Regions from separate parts of the Achromobacter sp. ISS7 genome, predicted to be linked through region 2. Evidence: predicted binding sites of a transcription regulator. Region 2 holds the regulator's gene; each other region holds the start of a gene.

Region 1 (2,266 bases), 1.4 Mb from region 2:
CGTGCGCGGGGTCAGCACCCGGCGCGGTGGCCGGCGCCCGCTGCGGTGCGCCAGCAGCCAGGCGCCGGCGGCGGTGGGCGCCATGCCCAGCGACACGCGCAGGTCGAGCGCGGCCAGCGTCGCGGCCACGCGCCGGTGCAGCGCGCGCGGCCCGCCAAAGAACAGCAGGCTGGCGCCGACGCTGAGCAGCACGGTGTCGTCGCCGGACAGCGCGACCTCGGGGGTGTATTGCAGCAGCGCCAGCGCCGCGCCCTGCAGGGTGTCGGCCTCGGCCACCGGGTCGCGCGTCAGCAGCTCGACCTCGGGCGCGATGGCGGCCGCGCCACCGCGGCGCATGCCCGGCCGCACGCCGGCCTGGCGCGCGGCGGGCGTGAGGGCGGCGACGCGTTCCTGGTCGAGGACCGCGCAGGCCTGCGCCTCATGCGGCCAGTGCGGGCGCAGTGCGTCCAGCGGCAGGCAGCGCAGGTAGGCGGCGATCCAGAGGCGCATGGCGGGTGGGCGCGAGGACGCCGGGCTCCAGGCCCACGTACAGCGGGGCCTCGCAGACCGGTCCCCGGCGCTTGAGAATATGGACGGACAGCCCGCCCGGCGCGGGCGCGAGCGCCAGGCGCAACGGGGCGGGGGTGGCGTGCTGCGCCGCGCTGGCCGGGCGCAGGGCGACGAACAGCAGGTCGCTGGCCTGGGCCGCCAGGTGCAGCCGGCGCAGCGATTCGGGGCGCACGTGCGGCAGCCAGCAGAGCAGGGCGCCGCAGCTGCCGTTTTTCAGGATCTGCTCGGCGGCCCAGAGGGCGTCCAGGGGTTTTTCGGGGGCGACCCAGAGCAATTGGCGCGGATCGAGCCGCCAGCTCATCCAGCTGGCGATGTGCGGCGCGTGCGGCGGCTGCACCAGGGCGATGGCGCGGCGCGTTTCGAGCTGCGCCAGGGCCGGGCGCAGCAGGCGGATTTCGCCGATGCCGGGTTGCGGCGACAGCAGCTCGATCAGCGAACCCAGCGGCCAGCCGCCGTCCGGCAGCTCGGCCGACAGGGCGGCGTGGCCGGTGGGCAGGCTGCGGGCGGCGCCCCGGGCAAGCTGGGTGGCGCGCCACAACGCGGGATGGATCTGTTCTGGGGACGGCATGGCGGCTGGACGACCCGGTTCTCCTGGGGTGGAGGGCAGTCGGGCCGCCCTGGGAAATCAATGATTGCTGTATGAATATACAGTATTTTACCCGACGCGAAAGCGTCGGGATGTATCCCGGGATTGCACTGCCATGGAGGGGGATTCAGGGCCGGAGGGCCGGGCCGCCGCACGGGGCGGCCCGGTGCCGCGTCAGGGGCGCGCGGCGGCGCCGGCGGCGACTGGCGCGTCCTGGCCGACGCCGGCGGCGCGGTCGGCCTCGAAGCCGTAGAACTGCATGTCTTCGTAGCGGATCCAGCGCGACTTCCTGACCAGCCGGTGGCCGATCCAGAACGCCAGGAACAGCGGGATCGCCAGGTAGGTCGAGACCACCCCGATCCAGTCGATGCGCTCGTCCAGGAAGGCCTGGTAGTTCTGGCCCAGCGTGACCAGCAGGCACAGCACGAAGGCCAGCAGCGGGCCGAACGGGAACAGGCCGGCCTTGTAGGGCAGGTTGGCGGTGTCGTAGCCGTGCTTCACGTAGCCCTGGCGGAAGCGGTAGTGGCTGACCGCGATGCTGAGCCAGACGATGAACTCGGTCATGCCGGCGAAATTCAGCAGCCAGATGTAGACCGCCTTGGGGCTGTAGACCACGCTGAACATGCACAGGCAGGCCAGCGCGGTGGTGGCCAGCAGTGCGTACAGCGGCACGCCGTTGCCGGTCAGGCGCTTGAACACGGCCGGCGCCTGGCCCTCGACCGCCATGTTGAACAGCATGCGGGTGGCGGCGTACATGCCCGAGTTGCCGGCCGACAGCACCGAGGTCAGGATCACCGCGTTCATGATGGTGGCGGCCGACAGCAGCCCGGCGTGCTGGAACACCAGCGTGAACGGGCTGACGGCGATGTCCTCGACTTCGTTGCGCAGCAGTTGCGGGTCGGTATAGGGAATCAGCAGGCCGATGATCAGGATCGCCAGCACGTAGAACAGCAGGATGCGCCAGAACACGTGGTTGATGGCGCGCGGCACGTTGCGGCGCGGGTTCTCGGACTCGCCGGCGGCCACGCCGACCAGCTCGGTGCCCTGGAACGAATAGGCCACCACCATGGCCACCCCGACCCAGGTGGCGGCGTTGCCGACGAACGGCGCCTCGCCCACGGTCCAGTTGCG
Region 2 (2,266 bases):
GATCAAGCAGTTGCTGACCCAGAGTGATCGCGCCAAGGCCGAAGGCAAGACCTTCGAACTCAAGCCGGTCAATGTCACGGGCGACAACCTCAGCGATTACCTCGGCGTGCGCCGCTACACCTTCGGCATGGCCGAAAAGGAAAACCAGATCGGTCAGGTGACCGGCTTGGCCTGGACGGAAGTCGGCGGCGACTTGCTCACGATCGAAGTGGCGGACATGCCCGGCAAGGGCGTGATCCAACGCACCGGCTCGCTCGGCGACGTGATGAAGGAATCGGTCGAGGCGGCCCGCACGGTGGTGCGCTCGCGGGCGCGTCGCCTGGGCTTTGCCGACAGCGTGTTCGAGAAGCACGACATGCACGTGCACGTGCCGGAAGGCGCGACGCCCAAGGACGGTCCGTCCGCCGGTATCGCGATCACCACGGCCATGGTGTCGGCCCTGTCGCGCATCCCGGTGCGCGCCGACGTCGCCATGACCGGCGAGATCACGCTGCGTGGCGAAGTCCTGCCGATCGGCGGCCTGAAGGAAAAGCTGCTGGCCGCCCACCGCGGTGGCATCAAGACGGTCTTGATCCCGGAAGAAAACGTCAAGGATTTGGCGGAGATCCCGGACAACGTCAAGAACCATCTCGAGATCGTGCCGGTCCGCTGGATCGACAAGGTGCTGGAACTGGCCCTGGAACGCCTGCCGGAGCCGCTGGCTGAAGACGAAGCGGTCAAGGAACCGCTGGTCGCCAAGCCGGCGGAACCGGGCTCGACGGATCCGGTGCTCAAGCACTGATGCCTGGCCCGAGGCGCCCCGCAAGGGGCGGCCTTCAAAAAGAAACCCCGCTTGCGCGGGGTTTCTTTTTTTGGCGCGGCGATCGAACCGGCGCCGGAACAAGCGGGGAAATCAGTGCAGCGTGTGCGGCCGGATCAGCCCGACCGCGATGCCTTCCAGCGCGAATTCCTGGTCGGCTTCGACCACGATGACATTGAAATCGGGGTTCTCGGGCAGCAGTTCGATGCGGCCGTTCTGGCGCTGCAGGCGCTTGACGGTGACGTCGTCGCCCAGCCGCGCCACCACGATCTGGCCATTGCGGGCCTCGGACGCCTTCTTGACGGCCAGCAGGTCGCCTTCGAGGATGCCGGCGTCGCGCATGCTCATGCCGCGTACCTTGAGCAGGTAGTCGGGGGTCTGCGCGAACAGGCTGGTATCGACGCCGATCTCGCGTTCGACGTGCTCGGCCGCCAGGATCGGGCTGCCAGCGGCCACCCGGCCCACCAGCGGCAGCAGCAGCTGCGCCAGGCCGGGCAGGGGCAGCGGCGCCTGGGTCTGGGCGGGCGAGGCGTCCTTCAGGCGGATGCCGCGCGAGGCGCCGGCGGTGAGCTCGATGGCGCCCTTGCGGGCCAGCGCCTTCAGATGGTCTTCGGCCGCGTTGGGCGAGCGGAATCCGAGGGCCTGGGCGATCTCGGCGCGGGTGGGCGGAAAGCCGGTGCGCGCGACGGTTTGCCGGATGAGGTCCAGGATTTGCTGTTGACGATCAGTGAGTTTGCTGGCCATGGCGATGATCCGTTGGTGAGTCGGACTGTACATATATACAGCGGCATTCTGGGGGACATAACGCAAAAAAGCAAGCGCGGATCGGGCGCGGCCACCAAGCGGGCAATAAAAACGGGACCCGAAGGTCCCGTTTGGGGTTGGCGCAGGCCGGCGGGGCGCTTTACAGCACCGCGGCGATGCCCTTGGCCACCTGGTCGATGTTGCCGCTGTTGAGCGCGGCGACGCAGATGCGGCCGCTGGAGACGGCGTAGACGCCATGCTCTTCGCGCAGGCGGTCGACCTGGGCCGAGGTCAGGCCGGAGTACGAGAACATGCCGCGCTGCTCCAGCACGAAGCTGAAGTCCTGCTTGCCGCCGTGTTCCTTGATCTTCTCGACCAGCTGCTTGCGCATCAGGCGGATGCGGTCGCGCATGGCGCCGAGTTCTTCTTCCCACATGGCGAACAGCTCGGGCGAGTTCAGCACCGTGGAGACGATCGTGCCGCCGTGGGTGGGCGGGTTGGAATAGTTGGTGCGGATGACGCGCTTGAGCTGGCTCAGCACGCGGACGGCTTCGTCCTTGCTGCCGGAGACGACGGTCAGGGCGCCGACGCGCTCGCCGTACAGCGAGAACGACTTCGAGAACGACGAGCTGATGAACATGGTCAGGTCGAGGTCGGCGAACAGGCGCACGACGGCGGCGTCCTCACGCAGGCCTTCGCCGAAGCCCTGGTAGGCGATGTCCA
Region 3 (2,266 bases), on a different contig from region 2:
CTGCGGGTACGTCGTCCCAGGGTATGCACGCCTCTCCAGCCAGCTCTCGCGCGGTTCGGGCCAGTACCACGGAGAACTCGGCGCGGATCTGGGCCAGGTCGGCTACGGCCAGGTCGGCGGCCGTGTGTATATCCAGTGATCGCAGCCGCGGCGCTAAGCGTCGACCCACACCCCATACGTCGTCGATCGGAACATGGCGCAACGCGCGCAGACGCGACACATCGTCCAGCTTCGCCAGATCGCACACCCCCTGCAGTCTCGGGATCTTCTTGGCCAGATGATTCGCCAACTTGGCGAGCGTCTTGGTCGGGCCAATCCCGACACATGTCGGGATGCCGATCCATTGGCGCACACGGTCTCGGATGGCGGTGCCAATCTCGCGGCCTGAGCCAGGTACGCCCGTCAAATCGAGAAAGGATTCGTCGATCGAGTAGATTTCCTGCGCCGGCGCGAACTGACCGACAACGTTCATCATGCGGTCGCTGAGGTCGCCATAGAGGCTGAAGTTGGCTGAGAGGGCAATCAAACCTTGGTCCACCAGGTGGCGAATCTTGAACCACGGGTCGCCCATCGCGATGCCGAGCGCCTTTGCCTCTGCTGTGCGTGCGATCGCGCAGCCGTCATTGTTCGACAGCACGATCAATGGCCGCCCCTCGAGGCTGGGGCGCATGACCCGCTCACACGAGCAGTAGAACGAATTGCCGTCAACGAGAGCTATGCGGCGCCCGGAAGATGGCATTTGATCGTCCATGTGACTACTCCCCACACAACCAGCTCCTGCCCATCGCGCAGCTCGATGTTCGGAAACGTCGGATTCGCCGCATCCAGGCGCACGCGGCGGCCGCGGCGATACAGGCGCTTGATGGTGTACTCACCGTCGACCACGGCGACGACGATCTGTCCATGCGCCGGCGTGACTGACCTGTCGACCACGGCGTAATCCCCATCGTCGATACCAGCCTCACTCATGGACGGCCCCCGCACGCGCATAAAGAATGTGGCGTCGGGCTGGCGCATCAGTAACTCGTTCAGATCTAGCCTCTGCTCGGCATGGTCCTCCGCCGGGCTGGGAAATCCGCACTGGACCGTTCCCGATATAGCGCGTACTGGGATGGGGCCGGGGAGGGCGCGCACTGGGGCGTTCATGGCATCCATACTGGATATAAAACCAGTATTGTACTAGGTGTGATTGGCATGCTGGTACCGGGCGCCGCCCGGTGCCTGCAGCTCCGAAGCGCTGGCGCGAATCTGCTCAGCCGGCGCATGGATCGCAGTCAAGACCCCGTGCTCGCCGATCTTGTGGGCGGGTATCGAAGCCAGTTATGCTTGCGCGCTTAGCGGACCTGGGGATGAACTCGTGAGTTTGGCACATCTACAAAGACGGAAATTGCTTCACGAATGGAGCGATGCGCTGTTGGGTCTGACCTCATCGAAGGCTAAAACTAGTCTGGCATCGGAAGCGTTTTTGTTGGCTTGTGCGCATACTTTCAAGCAGGTACGCAACTCGGATCTTCCATGGGCCGTCGGCGAAGAAGGAATCACAGCGAGCATGATGGCCATGCTCTTCGTGAATCTTCGCTGGACGTCAGGGATAAACCCCCCAAAGAAGGGTACGGCGGTTGAATGGCGCCAGTACGACAAGAATGGTCATGGTGCGCATTCCGAATCTAAGTCGGGTGCTGATTTTGCTATTCTGATTCAGAGCCCGAATGCCTCTATGCTCCGCTTGGGAGTCTTTCAGGCCAAAAGAGCGAGTAAGCCTGCGACCAAGACCGGATGGACATTCAACCGCGGTCAGGCCATCTCGGAGACGTTTGAACCGTTGAATTCGAAAGGGGAAGAAAAAAGGGTTCAGTTCACTGATTTGGTCGGAAGCTGTCTTCGACTGCACGAAGCGCTCCGTCCAACTGACGCGCCTGCGAAAGTTAAAGATGATCTCGATTGGGTTCAGTATTTGGGATATCTGCCTACTGACCATGGCTATCGCGTGCTGCGCCACGAAATATCGCAAATGAGCAACCGATACGACGCCCTTATGCGAGCCATCATTGAAATCGTGATCAATCCGACTTGTGCTCGTACGTCAATTTCCGACGTGGAGCACGTTAAATTTTGTCGCGATTGGTTCGAGCATCTGTCGGTTGGTTGGACTATGCCTGAGGCATCTCGCACTGGGGAACGAACGAAAGGGCTTCAGTGGCTTGAGATTGAGCCTTCCGGCATGAGACATCTGCATATGCTGCCTACAGCGTTCCCATTAATGAGC

What was found. The regulator LexA, encoded in region 2, represses DNA repair genes until DNA is damaged. The targets are predictions, from matches to a motif close to ACTGTATNNNNATACAGT.
Region 1: the regulator LexA is predicted to act here: its motif matches at 1,184-1,201, upstream of imuA (translesion DNA synthesis-associated protein ImuA).
Region 3: the regulator LexA is predicted to act here: its motif matches at 1,156-1,173, upstream of AC1HFW_RS31885 (LexA family protein).

The regions. Positions count from the first base shown of each region.
Region 1 covers NZ_JAWRZD010000001.1:1,388,350-1,390,615, forward strand. Annotated here, with positions in the region: gene AC1HFW_RS06435 (Y-family DNA polymerase) at 1-489, opposite strand, end outside; gene imuA (translesion DNA synthesis-associated protein ImuA) at 419-1,117, opposite strand; gene AC1HFW_RS06445 (amino acid permease) at 1,310-2,266, opposite strand, start outside.
Region 2 covers NZ_JAWRZD010000001.1:2,796,088-2,798,353, reverse strand. Annotated here, with positions in the region: gene lon (endopeptidase La) at 1-781, shown strand, start outside; gene lexA (transcriptional repressor LexA) at 893-1,543, opposite strand; gene AC1HFW_RS12495 (amino acid aminotransferase) at 1,704-2,266, opposite strand, start outside.
Region 3 covers NZ_JAWRZD010000002.1:71,552-73,817, forward strand. Annotated here, with positions in the region: gene AC1HFW_RS31880 (Y-family DNA polymerase) at 1-751, opposite strand, end outside; gene AC1HFW_RS31885 (LexA family protein) at 715-1,155, opposite strand; gene AC1HFW_RS31890 (hypothetical protein) at 1,358-2,266, shown strand, end outside.